DNA from 2 places in the Zooshikella ganghwensis genome. Region 1 is predicted to be linked to the other one. Evidence: riboswitches for the same ligand, from Rfam matches in the RefSeq annotation. Region 1 holds a riboswitch; the other holds the start of a gene.
The links. A riboswitch is a leader RNA that binds a small molecule or an ion and turns the genes downstream of it on or off. The one in region 1 is predicted to bind thiamine pyrophosphate.

Region 1 (8,259 bases):
GCTCAATAGCATTATCTGTGACACCCGACATTAGCCATTGAAGACAAGCTTGATTTTCTTGTTCATCGTATCTTTCTTCCTTGATAGATAGTGCTGGATGTCGGTTACACCATTCCTGTAACCAAGCTAAACCATCTGGTTGAACGTTTGTGATCAGGGTGCATGCCATCATGCTACTCATTGTATTAAACCTTTGACTGTTTTTTTCTGGGTAGAGCAAGGTAATGCTGTGATAGTGGAGATAATGCTTTTAGTTTGGGTGAATGTTCAAAATTCGCAACTATTTCACTTAAATCAACCGTCACAGATAAATCTGATGAGGAGCATGACAGCTATGATGCCAAGGACATAGCCGTTTAAGTCTAGTTAAGTCACAGTGACGTAGCCCATTAGCCCTGTTTTCATATGATCAATCACATGGCAGTGAAACATCCATCGGCCAGGGTTATCTGCCACAAATGCAATCTGGGCGCTTTCGTTTTTACCAAGTAATACGGTATCGGTCTGATACGGTATTATTTTTCGTTTGTCAGACGTTAATACAGTAAAGCTATGGCCATGCAAGTGAATAGGGTGGTGGTATTGGGTAATGTTTTTGAGTGTAAAAATGTAGCTTTTGCCGCGCTCAAGTGTGACCAGTGGTGCGGGAATACTATCTTTACTCATGCCTTCCCAAGCACGTTTATTGATCGTCCAGAAGGTATGCTTGCCTTTTTTTTGTTGAGCTGTGGGCGTTAAAGCTCCAGCCCACTCAAAAATAAAGTTTACTTTTTCTGCATTTTCCAAGTCTGGTTCAGGAATAGGGTTCATTGGTAGTGATGGTACGCTGTGCTGACCCTCAGATAATGTACTGGGCAGAGGTGTTTTGCTGACTTGTGACGAGACAGTTGAGTGCAGGCTCAGGAGCGGGTAGTGTTCACCGTGCCACACTTCCCAGGAGGTGCCTTTACTGGGAGCAATAAAGCCTAAATCTAATCGCATACCTGGACCCATCGGATGTTCTGTAAGAGGGCGAGGAGTTGCTAGTGGACAACCATCTATTGCCAGGATATAGGCTTGAGCATTGGGAATATGCAGTCGGTAGGTAAGCGTATTATCGACGTTTAGCAGGCGTAACCGTACCCACTCTCCTGCAGGTACGTCGAAAGTGGGTTGGTGTAAACCGTTGACCGTGGGCCAACGACCGGGTGTGCCCATGCGTGCAGCATAACGAGGAATGGATAAGCGCTTAATTTGTCCTTGTTGATCAATATGCCAGTTTTTTAGTACACAGGTGATATCTTCTGCAAAAGCTTGAGCTTGTCGCTCTCGAACAATGAAGGCGCCTACTAAGCCTCGACCCAGCTGTTCGGTGCTGTTCATATGCGGGTGGTACCAAAATGTGCCAGCATCGGGTGGTGTAAATTCGTAAATAAAGCTGCCACCAGGAGGAATGGGCGGTTGGCTCAGAAAAGGAACACCATCCATAGCAATGGGAATGCGAAGGCCATGCCAGTGAATGGTCGTTGGTTCATTTAACTTATTAATAAACTTGATGCGAATGGGTTGGTCTTGTTGAGCATACAGCACTGGTGCGGGAAACTGCCCGTTAAATCCCCATGCAGCAGTGGTGGCTTCTGCAATGAGATTAATCTCAGCCGGTTCAGCTGTCAGTATATAGTCATAATGAGGGGAAGAGTCATCAGCCCAAAGCTGAACAGGTAGCTGGCTCATCAGGCTGGTGGCTATGGTTGACTTAATAAATTGACGACGGGATATAGACATCGAAGGCATTCCTAATAAAGAACGTCTTAAGGGAATAGAAGAAAAGTGGAAGCACAAGGTGTGAAGCAGTAAATGGTATTGAAAAACAATATCAATCTCAAACAGCAACTTTCATCAACAAACGACGCATTGCATGAATACCTGAGTTCATATCCAACATGCTCATGGGGGTGGTGTTAACCTGCTGAATAATACGGAGCAGGGTTTGCTCGCCAATCAAAGGTTGTTCCTCTAAATAGCCTGCTAGCATATGCACTAAATCATTCATAGAGCCAAGTACACGTCGGCTGCAGGTTTTAGTAAAGACGCACTTTTCATTATGCTGTAAGTAATTTGTAAGCGTGACAGAGTTGAAGCCTTCAAATAAGAGGTTGTGTTTTAAGCTCTCTCTAAAAGCGCTGGTGATGTCTCGAACAGTTTGTTTTTTAATTTTTAGCAGTGCGTGACTATACAGGGTTGTTTCATGGGTGAAGAATAAGCAATAGCTGCCACGTATGGAGACAATATTGCAGTACCATGCTCCTAAGTACCCTAGTGTTTGAGGTGGAGCAATATCACTGGTTGTCAGTCCAGCTGCTTTGATGACTTTTTGGGTACAGCGTAAAACCAACATAGGCATTCACTAAATAGTATGAGTGATGTAAAAGAAGTGTAACGAATTTGGATACCTTAAGCCTAGCAGTGATTAATAGCCTTGGCGCTAGCAGAACTAGGCTTGGTTACATAATCATTAACGGTATACAATACGGCCGAACTCATCGGGGTGCAAACGTGTGGTTGCGTCACTATTGATCTATCACACTCGCTGAGAGATACCCGTAGAACCTGATCCAGTTAAAACTGGCGTAGGAAGTTGAGTGCTGTCCTAAGATTAAGTGCCATGATTAGTTGGCTTTTCGGCAGTCTCTCCAGCTTATCCCCCAGACTAACTGGATTCTCATAGTTAGGCATTCTTACTAGAAATCAAATTTGCTAAATGGTGATGATCCATAGCAGATGGATGGGGAATTTTTTGATGTTGTTTATCAAGCATCTAGTGAAAAAGGTTGCACAGTTTTTGCTTTTAAAGCACAAATTCAACGCTATGCCACCTATAGCGAGTCTATGCTTGGTGTTATGTGCCATAGTGCCAGGACAGGCTAGTGCTTCTGAGTCACCAGAGCCGATTTTGACTGTATTTACCTATGAATCCTTTATCAGTGAGTGGGGGCCTGGCCCAAAATTAAAAGCAGCCTTTGATAAACAGTGTCAATGTAAGCTGAACTGGCTCAGCAGCACTGATGGTGTCGGGTTACTGAATCGGCTGCGCCTAGAAGGAGAGCGCCTTCCTGCGGATATTGTTTTAGGGTTAGATCAACACTTATTAGTGGCAGCCAAGCAACTTAAGTTATTTGCACCTCACCAGCAGTCATTACCACCACTGACATTACCAGAGCCCTGGCAGGATAAGGTGTTTGTGCCATATGACTATGGTTATTTTGCATTTATTTATGACACACGTAAGTTAAAGAATCCCCCGCAGTCGCTAGCGGAGTTGGTTAAACGGGATGATATTCAGGTGATTTATCAGGACCCACGGACCAGCACTCCTGGGCAGGGTCTTTTGCTGTGGATGCAACAGGTGTTTGGTGCTCAAGCAACGCAAGCATGGCAGCAATTGGCTAGTCACACTGTCACCGTTACCAAAGGTTGGAGTGAGGCTTATGGCATGTTCTTAAAAGGCGAAGCAGATATGGTGCTGAGCTATACGACATCGCCAGCCTACCACCAAGAAGTTGAAAAGGTGACACACTATCAGGCAGCTGCATTCAATGAAGGACATACGCTGCAAGTAGAAGTGGCTGCCCAGTTGGCCCAAAGCAAACACCCTGAGCTGGCGCGTCAGTTTCTGGCCTTTTTACTCTCACCCAATGCTCAGCGCATTATTGCTACTCATAACTGGATGTTACCTGTGCGCGCGATAAAACAACTGCCACCGGCTTTTGGCCAGTTGATTACGCCGCGTAAGTCTCTGGAAATGCCTCTAGAAACAATAGCAAAACAGCGTAAGCAGTGGCTTCGTCAGTGGCGCCGTGCGGTAAGTCAGTGAGTCGTTTATTCCGTTGTATTCCAGGTATCATTGCCACGAGCTGTGTTTGGCTTAGCTTAAGCTGGGGACTGTTTAATGTCGGTAAATATGCTTTTACTGATATTGAGTGGTCACTCTTCAATGACCCTTGGCTGCAGCAAGTCTTGCTATTTTCAATTAAGCAGGCAGGACTATCTGCTTTGCTTAGTGTGGGAGGGGCCATACTCCTGGCATTAGCCATTGCTCGCCAAGTGTTTTGGGGGCGGCAGTGGCTGTTAGTGTTGCTGCAAATTTGTTTTGCGCTGCCAGTTATCGTCGTTATTTTAGGCGTGGTGCAAGTTTATGGTCGTAGTGGCTGGCTTAATAGTGTATTGGGCACTGAATTTTCCATTTATGGATTAGCAGGCATATTGTTATGCCATGTGTTTTTTAATCTGCCATTGGCAACACGTGTTCTGGTTTCTCACTTAGAGTCCATACCTGAGAGTTATTATGCTCAGGCAGCCCAGATGGAGCTGAATGGTTGGTGGCGCTGGCGGTGGCTTGAGTGGCCATTGATACGCACTCAAGTGATTGGTTTGAGCTTGCTCGTATTTTTATTGTGCTTTAATAGCTTTACTATTGTTTTGGCTTTAGGCGGCGGGCCAAAGTCAACAACATTGGAAGTCGCTATTTATCAGGCATTACGTTATGAGTTTGATTTGCCACTTGCGGGTATGCTGGCTTTATTGCAGTTAACGTTAGCGATTATCATTGCTGTGTTAGCGACGCGATTAATGCCAGCCTCAACTACGGCAGCGCCTGTAAGTATTCGTAGCCATCAAGAAACCCTATGGCTTGCTTCCAGTAAATGGTTGATTGCTATCCGCTGGTTGGGGGTAGTGTTTTGCTTGCTACCACTGCTAGCAATCTTGTGGGGGGCAGGAGCGGGCCTTTCTGCATGGCCGTGGTCTTCATCACTTGGGGAAGCAACTTTCAACTCATTACTCATTGGCTTTGGTTCCTCGTTACTGGCCTGTTTACTGAGCTTGGCAATGTTGCACTTTCGCCAGCAGGTGCGTGCTGGGACAAGTTATCGCTATGTTGACCGCTGGTTGGAGCAAACGGCGGTTGCTGCACTTTTTTTACCGCCCGTTGTATTAGCTACAGGATGGTTTATTGGGACATTGGCATGGAGATCTGATGACTGGAGTTATGCCTTAATTATGATGGCAAATGCCTTAATGGCGTTGCCCTTTACCTTTCGCTTACTTGCCGCTGCTTTTCAGCATTGTTATGACTACTATAAGCCTCTTGCCCAAAGTTTGAATTTACGGCACTGGGCTTGGTGGCGTTGGTTTTTGCTGCCAATGATCCGTAAGCCGCTTGCTCAGTCCCTTGCGCTAGCCTGGATTCTATCCTTGGGAGATATGGGGGTAGCGGTTTTGGTGGGTGCAGCAGACTTTAATACCCTACCACTGACAATTTATCGCTTACTTGGGAGCTACCAGCTTACTTCTGCAATGGCGGTGTCGGTTTGGCTGCTGGCGTGTTGTGGCTTATGTTATGGGTTGGTTTACTTAACACTGGGGAGAAAAGGTGTTAGCAGTTGAAGGTTTAACCATCAAGCGCAACCAGCAGGCTTTGTGTTATTCAGCGCAGCTGCCTGCGGGGCATTTTTGTGCGCTGACTGGTTGCAGTGGGGTTGGTAAAAGTACCTTATTAGAGGCAATAACCGGCTTGCTGCCTGCAACCTCAGGCAGGCTGTTGTGGCAGGGTGAGCGCTTTGACCAAGATACGCCAGGGCAGCGGCCTGTAACTATGTTGTTTCAGCAGCAGAATTTGATAGAACACTTGGATGTCTTTACTAATATTGCGCTAGGTGTATCCCCTTCCGCTAAGTTAACAGTTCAACAGCAGCAGTCCTTGCAACAAGTTACTGAACGTCTGGCGATTGCAGAACTGCTTTCTTGTTCACCCGCTTCGCTTTCAGGAGGACAGCGACAGCGTGTTGCCCTAGCGCGCTGCTTGCTTAGACAAAAGCCATTGCTGCTACTGGATGAGCCATTTAGTGCGCTAGACCCCACTCTTCGTCATGAGTGCTTACTGTTAACCCATGAGTTACAGCAGCAGTTCGGTTTGACGGTTTTATTAGTCACTCACTTTCCAGAAGAAGTGGCATCTATTGCTGACTGTTATTGGCACATTCGTGAGGGAGGACAGATCGATGTGATGTCTCAACCTCATGAGCACAAGAAAAAATAGCTGGTGTAATCAATGGTTGATTGTGATGTTAGCAATGATGAGATGACATTGATTGATGTGCTAAAGAGTGCATGTAAGCAGGCTTCTGTGGCAGGGCACCGGGCTTTGGTCGTTGTTAGTGGTACTTGCCAATGGGCAAATCAGCAGCAGTGTAGCCTGGTATCTTATCTTTCAGCGCAGCAAGAGAAGTGTTCATCTCCTTATCCTTTGTTATGGCTATCTGATCCAGAGCAAGCCCCCTCTGCCATAAAACCTCGTCAGATAAAGCAATGGCTAGGACGTGAAGTGCAGGTTGTGGTAATGGACAGCTTTATTGGGCTTCATCCTGACAGTTTTGGTGCAACCACGGGGCTAATTCCTGCTGGAGGAGCACTGATTTGGGTCATTCCAGAGCTTAGCCGCTGGCCAGTATTTGATGACCCAGAATATCAGCAGTTTATTCCTCAGGGCTTGAATCCCCATCGCTTGTTTCTTAAACGCTTGAAGGACTGCTTGCAAGGATTTTCGGGGCACTGGCTATTTACTGAAAAAGGGTTAATGAAGCAGCCTGCTGTTTATGCAGAGAAAAACAGTAAAGAGGATTTATCTACCTTTTGCTCACAAACCTATGCTAATGCTGAGCAGCAGAGCGTGGTCGAAGAAGTGGTAGGGCTTGTCGAAAAGCGTAATGCACAACCTTTAGTGTTAACTGCAGACCGGGGACGAGGTAAGTCTGCCGCTTTAGGTATTGCAGTGGCACAATTGCTGGGACCAAACCCTACTCATAATAAGCCCTCATTATCAATTCTGGCGACGGCTCCACGTAAGCAGGCGCTTGCTAAGCTTTGGCAACATGCTAATGAGGAACTGTCAGGTTATCAGCCACTTAAACCTGAAGGCAGCAAGCAAGAAGCTGCTGGTCAGTCGCTAACAGGTCCAAGTGGCCAGTTATGTTTTTTATCACCGCAGGATATTCTGCAGCAACAGCCAGTTGTGGATTTATTATTGATTGATGAAGCTGCGATGATACCTGTGCCAATCTTAACGAAGTTAGTGATGGCTTACCCTAAATGTGTTTTGGCGAGCACTGTGCATGGTTATGAGGGAACAGGGCGAGGTTTTGCGGTCCGTTTCCAACGTTTTTTGCGGCAGCATTTTCCTTATTTTCAGCAGATGACCCTTGAAGCTCCAGTGCGTTGGCGTTTGGGTGATCCTTTGGAAGCATTTAGTTATCAAGCCTTATTGCTAGGGGCAAATCCTGCTGATGTTATGCCCACTGCAGATTTCTGTCCTGAACAGCTGACACTGACCTGGTTGGATGCTAAAGATCTGATAGACAATGAACGCCAGTTAAGTCAGCTTTTTGCGTTGTTGGTATTGGCTCACTACCAAACCAAGCCCAGTGATTTACGCCAGTTACTGGATGATCCTAGTGGTCGTCTGTTAGTGGCAGAGTGGCAGGGACAGGTAGTGGGTACATTATGGGCTGTCGAAGAACCACCATTGCCCGAGCCGTTAAGGGAACCTGTTTGGCTGGGTTTGCGTCGCCTGAAAGGGCAGCTTTTACCACAAACATTAACTTATCATGGCGGGGATAAACAGGCTGGGGCCTTTGCTTACCTGCGAGTGATGCGAATTGCTGTCCACCCTGACTGGCAACGTTTAGGGATAGGTCAGCAACTTGTAGCAAGGCTGAGGCAATATGCTCAGCAAGCTCAGTATGACTATATTGGGACCAGCTTTGGGCTAACGGCTGATGTGCTTTCTTTCTGGCTCCGTTGTGGGTTATTACCTGTTCGCTGGGGCTTAAGTGCTGATGCAGCCAGTGGTGTATTTTCAGCGGTGATGCTACAACCACTGAACGATAAGGCAGAATCGAGAGGTACCGTTTGGCAGCAGGAACATCTGCTGGCGCTGCGCTACTGGTTAACCGCAAACCATATGGTTTTTCATTCTCTCGACTGTGAGGTTATCGTTCAATGGGTTAGTGCCTGTTCAGCTCAGGACCTGTTTAGGCAGATCAGCCTTAGAGATTGGGAGTTAATCAGTGGCTTTGCCAAAGGGCAACGTGGATTACTGCTTACATTACCAGCAATAGCGAATGCCTTAGCATACTGGCTAGCGGATAAACAAAGTCATCAACTGCTGGAGCCACGCTATCGGGAGGCTTTGATCCGTTTAGCCTGGTTACAGGAAACTGAACG
Region 2 (8,259 bases), on a different contig from region 1:
GGTGCTACAGCAATTGCCGTATTCACTAAAACAGCATCAGCCCCCATTTCCATTGCAGACGCAGCATGACTTGGCGTTCCTAATCCCGCATCAATAATGACAGGGACATTGGACTGCTCAATAATAATCTCTAAAAACGCTTTCGTTTTAAGCCCTTGATTAGAGCCAATAGGTGATCCCAGAGGCATAACAGCCGCAACACCCACACTTTCCAACCGCTTACATAAAACAGGGTCTGCATGAATATACGGCAATACCACAAAACCTTCTTTAACCAACTGTTCTGCAGCAGATAACGTCTCTACGGGATCAGGCAATAAGTACCGTGGGTCTGGGTGTATTTCCAGCTTTATCCAGTGAGTTTCCAGTGCTTCTCGTGCTAATTTAGCCGCAAAAATAGCATCTTTTGCGGTACGAGCACCAGACGTGTTTGGTAATAAATGCATGTTATTAGCGATCAGCGGCTGCAAAATATCATCGTCTTTATTTTGCAAATCAACCCGCTTCAATGCCATGGTCACCATTTCGGAGCCTGATGCTTGTAATGCTGCAACCATGGTTGTTTTATCATTAAATTTACCGGTTCCCGTAAATAATCGAGAGCTAAAAGTTTTATTCGCTATTTTTAACATATTTACACCTTAGCCCTTTTCACCTTAACCACCAGCAATAGCCTTAAACACTACAACCTGGTCATTTTCTTGTAACTGATACTGCCGCCACTGGCTACGACAAATAATGTTGGTATTAATGGCTACAGCAACACCTTTCTCTGGCTGCTCAAGCAAAACCAGTAACTCTATAATGCTACAAGGATTGTATAACTGACGAGGTACATCATTTACACTAATATTCAGCTTCTTGGTCATTCTTGTGCTTCCATTAACTGGTATATTTCAGCACCACTGGCTTTAAACTCAGCAGACTTTTGCTGCATACCTTGTTCAGCATCCACAATCATCTCTTCATCAAGAAGCTGGATTTTAATGCCTTGTTGTTTCTGCTCTGCAGCATAGTCACGCACATCCTGTGAGATTTTCATAGAACAGAATTTTGGACCACACATCGAACAAAAGTGAGCTAATTTACCCGAAGCTTGCGGCAGTGTTTCATCATGAAAAGCACGCGCTGTATCAGGATCTAACGCTAAATTGAACTGATCTTCCCAACGAAATTCAAAACGCGCTTTAGACATTGCATTATCACGTATTTGCGCACCAGGATGTCCTTTTGCCAAGTCAGCGGCATGTGCTGCAATCTTGTAGGTAATCATCCCTGTTTTTACATCATCCTTATTGGGTAAACCTAAATGCTCCTTGGGTGTGACGTAGCATAACATGGCACATCCATACCAACCGATTAACGCAGCTCCTACGCCTGAGGTTATATGATCATATCCTGGTGCAATATCAGTTACTAAAGGGCCTAATGTGTAAAAAGGTGCTTCATGGCAATGTTCCAATTGCAAATCCATATTTTCTTTAATCATATGCATTGGAATATGGCCTGGGCCTTCAATAATAACCTGAACATCATGCCGCCAAGCTATTTTTGTTAGTTCGCCAAGGGTTTTAAGTTCAGCAAACTGCGCCTCGTCATTCGCATCAGCAACTGAGCCAGGTCGCAAGCCATCACCAAGCGAAAGTGATACATCATAAGCCTTACAAATTTCACAAATTTCTTCGAAGTGAGTATAAGCAAAGTTTTCTTTATGATGGGATAAACACCACTTCGCCATAATAGAGCCGCCACGAGATACAATACCTGTTAAACGTTCTGCTGTCATAGGTACGTAGCGCAACAATACACCGGCATGTATAGTAAAATAATCTACACCCTGCTCTGCTTGTTCAATTAACGTATCACGAAAAACATCCCAACTTAGGTCTTCAGCAATCCCTTTTACTTTTTCAAGTGCTTGGTATATCGGCACAGTGCCAATAGGAACAGGTGAATTACGTAAAATCCATTCCCGCGTCTCATGGATATTTCGCCCAGTTGATAAATCCATGACGGTATCAGCTCCCCAGCGCGTCGCCCAAACCAGTTTTTCAACTTCTTCTTCAATGGATGAGGTCACAGCCGAGTTGCCAATGTTGGCATTCACTTTAACCAAAAAGTTTCGCCCAATGATCATAGGCTCTGATTCTGGGTGGTTTATATTGGCAGGAATAATAGCTCGTCCTTCAGCCACTTCCTGTCGTACAAATTCAGGAGTTATATTTTCAGGTAAATTTGCACCAAAATGCTGGCCAGGATGCTGCTTTTTAAGCACTGCACTACGCACCCGCTCGCGCCCCATATTTTCACGAATAGCAATATATTCCATTTCAGGTGTAATAATTCCCTTACGGGCATAATGCATTTGGGTAACATTAGCACCAGGTTTTGCTTTTTTAGGCTTTGGTAAACAACCAAACCGTAAATGCTCTAACTGTCCATCAGCCAGACGTTGTTGTGCATAATGAGAAGATACCCTCGTCAGCTCCTCTGTGTCATTTCGAGACTCTATCCAGCATTTACGCAACGAAGCTATTCCCTTATGCACATCAATTGTCGCAGAGGGATCAGTATATGGCCCTGATGTATCATAAACGGGAACAGGTGGGTTAGATTCGTAGCTTGGATTAGCCTTTGTACCCCCAGCTAATGTATCAGCCAGCTTAATCTGACGCATAGCAACGCGAATATTATCTTGGCTGCCAGTAATATATATCTTTTCTGAATTTGGAAATGGCTGGCAACTAAGCTGATTAATAAAATCTTGCGCTTTTTGGCGACTTTCATTTCTAGACATAAGCACTCACACGTCCACAATGGATATAGTTTGTGATTGCTTGTCGTGAGTAAACAGAGGGAGAGTTTTGGTAACCAGTTCAACAGCCCAACAGGTGAACTACTGAAAGCACTGCACGAAAGCCATGAAAAATGAACAGTAACTGGTGTATATTACTTATTATGTACACCCAGGTGGCATCGCTACGTGCTTTGGCAACTCTTGTTTCCTTCGCTGGTACTAACCAGATCAGGTTCCACGGATCCCGCAACTGCAGTCTCAGCCAGAGAGATGAATGACTTCACCTCTACAGGCACTCCGACAAGATGCCCAAGAGTATAGAAAATATAAGTACTGAAGATCAAGTACTATCAAGACACGACATAAATTCACACTTTAATTCTTTTGCCAGGTAAAATGGCTGTCAATCAATATAATCAGCTCGTTTGGCAATTGAGTCTGGCAAAGTAATACTCCACTTTTCCAGTAATGACTTACTGTATAGATTTCGACCCTTCTCTCCTATTTTTGGCCGTATAGAGGAAGGCTGTTTACCCGATAAAATGTCCATTGCCATTTTGCCAGCCGCTTGGCCTTGGGAAAAACCATACAGCACCAGTCCTCCAATTGCTTTTTTTGGTCCTACCGCAAAATCCCAGAAGGCAAACATAGGTACTGGCGTATTTTCTGACGTCCACTCTATTAATTTGGTTGAATCAACAGACTTATCGTTTTCATCTCGCAAGGTATGATAAAGACCTGTAATGATGGCATCATATCCACTTTCTTTGGCAGAACTGACTGCTGATTTCCACTCACTTAGAATACCAATTTGGTGAATATCAATTTTTATGCCACTAATCGCACCGGTCTTTTTACCTTTAAACTCATCTTCTAATGCCTGGGTAGAAGTTGTGCCATTATCAAATAGAATAAGAAGCTTTTTTGCATTAGGTAAAATTTCTTTCACTTGAGCAATAGACTTTTTAAATAATGGGCGCTCTAAAATACCGGTGATATTTTTATACTTAGTAATACCCAGTTTATTTGGATTACTGTTAATACCTAAATAAACCACTGGCGTATTTGTTTGTGAAAATTTCTCGGCAAGAAACTTTAATGCATTATCATCTCCAAGAATGACAAGATCAGGCTGTACTTGCTGATAATATGCCCAAGCTTCATCAGCTTTTTGCTGATACTCTGCACTTGGAACTCGTTTCGTATCCATTTGAAATCGAAGCAGCGAAATTTCTTTCGACTCAAAGACAGATCTTAAGCCTTCAACATAACTAATATCCCAAGGATAATCGGCATGGTAACTCTCAATTAAGAGAATTTTATTTGCTGCCAGAGCATAAGTAGAACAGTATATTAACATACCAAGCAGCAATAATTTCATACGTTGTTTCATAAATAACCTCTAACTATTATTCAATAAATTCTGCAGATACCTGTAAATCCATTGGCAACGCCAGCTGCCATCGCGTAAGTTCGTGCCGACTAAAAATCAGCTGACCATGCTCTGGTATGACAGGCAATATATCCTTTGGTAAAGTACCGGCGAGTACTTGTTGCGCAAGTAAACCTGCTGCAGCTCCCTGTGAATTACCCGTCATAACATAGCCACCTATCGTTTTCTGCTTACCTACCGCAAAATCCCATAACGCAAATAAAGGCACCTTACTGTTATTTGAAGTCCAAAATAAAAGTTCTCGATGATCTATATGTTTTTGCTTATCAAATACAGTAAAGTAAAGCCCCACCCAAACGGCATCATATCCATTTTCTTTCGCTGACAGCACCACTGACTTCCATCGTTCATAATTATTGGTTGTCTCAAGGTGTATCTCTACACCACTGTATGCTAAAGAATCATGACCTTGAAATAGGTCCTCAGCAGCATATTTTGATGTATTACTCCCATCAAACATAATCAGCGCTTTTTTCATTTCAGGTAGTACTTTCTTCATTTCAATGATTGAACGACGGTATAATGGTCGTTCTAGTACCCCTGTAATATTTTTGTATTTTAATATGCCTGTTTTTCGAGGATTAGAATTAATACCTAGATAAATTGCTTTATACTGACTATTACCAACTCTTGCAGCAAGATAACTAAGCGCATTATCATCCCCCAGAATGATAAGGGCTGGGTCAACTCTCTTGATAATATCCCACGCGGTATCTGCACGAAGTGAAAAATGCTGCTTGGGCAAACGTTTGGTATCCATTTGAAATGTTATTAAGTTGTAGTGTACCAAGCTATCACGCAGTGCCATTAACCAATCTCTATCCCACGGGTACATTGTATGATAGCTTTCCACAACAACAATATCGCGCTCTCCAGCATTAAGCACTGTATTAAATACCAAAACAATTATGGCAAGCAGCGATGGTAAAGGCATACTCATACCAGGGTAATATTATTAAAAGTGCTATTTATCTAAGGGTGCCAATTGCATATGGTATGAATCAAGTATTTCTTTTAATTTTCCGGAGTTTCTCATATCTGAAACTGCTTTACTAAAAGCATCAGCAACCTTTTTATCTGTAAATTCTTTACTAAGCCCAAAATAATAGTTGAGTTTTTTATGTGACCCTGCATAGCGGATATTATCTAAATTAACTTGATGAATAATAGCCATGCCTACATCTTTATTAGAATAAACGCTTGTTAGATTTCTTTTCGGGTCATCTAACATCTTAAAAATATTGATATCATCTGATACCATCTTTATTTGAATAGCACTCAAACTCTCAGATTCCATACTTTGCTTAATTTTCTCAAGCGACTTTGAAGTATTTGATGGTCCAAAGACCCCCACTCGGTAGCCCTCAATATCCTTAAGTCCTGAGTAATTAAGGGTATTGGACTTTCGCACAAAGAAACCGTAAGCTGTTTCCATAAGCGGAGGAGAATAATAAAGCCACTGATCTCTTTCTTTATTCCAGCCTATAACAAATAGCCCATGTGCTTTTCCCTCCTTTACTTCACTAATGGCTCGTCGCCAAGGTAAAAGCTTAAACTTACAGTTATACGATAGTGCTTGACAGGCTCCTCTAATAATATCAGCTGCAGGCCCTTCTACTTTATTATCAACCGTATAATTAAATGGAGGAAAATCCTGTGTATTAAATAATAATTCTTCAGCCACCACACCACCTTTAATATTTAAAATCAATATGGCAACCAAACATATAAGATGACGCTTCATAGGGAGGCTTGCTCCTAGCTCATAAAAAATCAGGCGTTATTAATTAAAAAATATAGTCCAATTGCAACAACATGCGTAAGTTAAAATCTTTTAAAACACATAATAAACAGCTATCTACAATTTATTTTTAAAAAATTTAATACAAATACCCACAACTGAGTATTTTTTTTCAGGAAAAGCGTACTACTGAACTTAAGCTAACATGTACTTTTTTAATCATAGAGATAACATTCTACGCTAAAATAGGAGTATGTTTTACAACTATAAATACAAGGATAACCGTGGAAAGCTTGAACTTCATTGCAGATCAGCTAAACAAGCCAGTCATTATTGTCGATAGCAAACTTCACATAGTCTGCTACAACCATGCCTCTGAAATATGCTTTCAATACAACGCAGAAGAAGTAATTGGAAAGTCAATCAATATTCTTATTCCAATAGAGTATCATCATAGCCATAATCAGTTGGCTAAACATTTTATAGATAACAATGAATCCCCTCGATTAATGAGCAAGAGAACTGGCATTATCTATGCCAAACGTAAAGATGGTTATGAATTCCCTATTGATATTTCTATATCAAATATGTTAATGGGTGATCAACATTATGCCATAGCTGTTATCTATAACCATTAATATATCGAGCTTATAGTCTAATACATTAATATAACCGCCCAGCAGCACTGTTATATCAATTAAAGTGTCTACTGAAAGTTTCACAGCAGTAAACTTGCCCAGGGGCTTCATCGCTTGACGGCCGCACCCTTGTGCCCTTGAGGTATAAAAACCCTTCGTTTTGGGTAAATCTACAGTACAGTTTCTAAAAAACAGATTAAAGGCATTATTTCAATGGAGCATCAATATTATATTTTTCATAAAAATAAGTTACTCGTCCTTCAACAATCATTTCTTTTATAGCGCTATTAAGCAATTCAAATTTATCAGTATTTATTGATTTCTTAGACATCCCATAGTAATTTCCAATCTTTTGAACATATTTATAGTTTGCATATGCATAATTACTATAATCGAGTTTAGCCAGTGCAGACTCTATAGCATCTGTATCCAAAATAATCATTACAGAAAAACGGTTTTTAATAATCATTTCAGCCATATTTTTATCATCAAGCGCGATGACCTTTCGAATTCTTTCATCCTTGTCAAATTTGGGAAAATACGCTGTTCTTCGCTTTACTCCCACTCTAAATTGATACAAATCATCATAACTGTTAATAGAGGTTTCCATTCCCTTTGTGACCAAAAAGTGAATATCCTTTTGTTGATAGCCAATTGGTCCCAAGTATAAAACATAAGGTTCGCGTTCTTTCGTTTTGATAGTCCTGGGTATTATATCAATTCTACCATTTTTTAAGTCTTCTAAACTTCTTGGAAAGGGTGCAAATCGCCAGCTTATCGTATAACCAATCTTCCTTGCTGCTTCTTCCAGAATATCCCTTAATGGTCCATAAAACGTGTTCGCTTCTACAACTCTGACCATTTCTGGTGGCCGGTGCCTATAATCAGCGTATAACACCTTTGCTTCTGCCCAAAGCAGTCCAGAGAAAAAACAACTGATCAAAATCACTACTATTCTGTTCATTGTAGTACTCTAGAAAAAATTCTTCGCAGTGGATATATACTTAATAAGTATCACATTTGATATCTATCAATAATTGCCTGATAGGCACCATCTTCTTTCATATCCTTTAGTACTTTATCAAACTGATCTCTAATACTGGTTAATTTTCTTTTTTTTGAAAAAGCAATATAGCTTGGAGTACTTTGAAGTGGTGGATTCAATTCTTTAACTTTATTTAGGCTTCCTAACTCAGTTAGAATGTATTTTGCACCATGCTGATTACTCACAACTATATCAACTCTGCCAATTAATAGCATTTTAAAATTACTCTCACCAGAGTTAGAAGTCATAACAAACTTAATAACATCGTCTTTTAAAGCACGGTCAAAGTTCTCTCCATAACTCACTTTTCTTACTATTCCAAACCTATATCGTGCCAATGCCGTTAAGTTACCATCAAACTTAATAGGATGTTTTTTTAGTGTATACAAAGATATAGCCTGATCGATGAGCACTTCATTAGAGTAATCTGCAAATAGCTCCCGCTCAGGCGTTTTAAATGCTGTAAATATAGCATCAGCATCCCCCATTTTGACTTTCTTTATTGCTCTTGCCCAAGGATGTATTTCAATTCTGATAGGTTGGTGTATTCTTCTAAATGCTTCTTTAACAATATCAACAGCAATA

Region 2: another riboswitch for thiamine pyrophosphate. It lies ahead of thiC (phosphomethylpyrimidine synthase ThiC); the one in region 1 lies ahead of thiB (thiamine ABC transporter substrate binding subunit).

The regions. Positions count from the first base shown of each region.
Region 1 covers NZ_JAEVHG010000007.1:110,855-119,113, forward strand. Annotated here, with positions in the region: gene KHS79_RS12135 (hypothetical protein) at 1-181, opposite strand, end outside; gene KHS79_RS12140 (multicopper oxidase family protein) at 367-1,764, opposite strand; gene KHS79_RS12145 (DUF6933 domain-containing protein) at 1,862-2,377, opposite strand; TPP riboswitch at 2,514-2,634, shown strand; gene thiB (thiamine ABC transporter substrate binding subunit) at 2,780-3,853, shown strand; gene KHS79_RS12155 (ABC transporter permease subunit) at 3,850-5,424, shown strand; gene KHS79_RS12160 (ATP-binding cassette domain-containing protein) at 5,411-6,076, shown strand; gene KHS79_RS12165 (tRNA(Met) cytidine acetyltransferase TmcA) at 6,089-8,259, shown strand, end outside.
Region 2 covers NZ_JAEVHG010000011.1:159,877-168,135, reverse strand. Annotated here, with positions in the region: gene KHS79_RS16030 (thiazole synthase) at 1-632, opposite strand, end outside; gene thiS (sulfur carrier protein ThiS) at 657-869, opposite strand; gene thiC (phosphomethylpyrimidine synthase ThiC) at 866-2,797, opposite strand; TPP riboswitch at 2,986-3,107, opposite strand; gene KHS79_RS16015 (ABC transporter substrate-binding protein) at 3,201-4,190, opposite strand; gene KHS79_RS16010 (ABC transporter substrate-binding protein) at 4,207-5,184, opposite strand; gene KHS79_RS16005 (substrate-binding periplasmic protein) at 5,215-5,994, opposite strand; gene KHS79_RS16000 (PAS domain S-box protein) at 6,276-6,629, shown strand; gene KHS79_RS15995 (substrate-binding periplasmic protein) at 6,835-7,593, opposite strand; gene KHS79_RS15990 (substrate-binding periplasmic protein) at 7,644-8,259, opposite strand, start outside.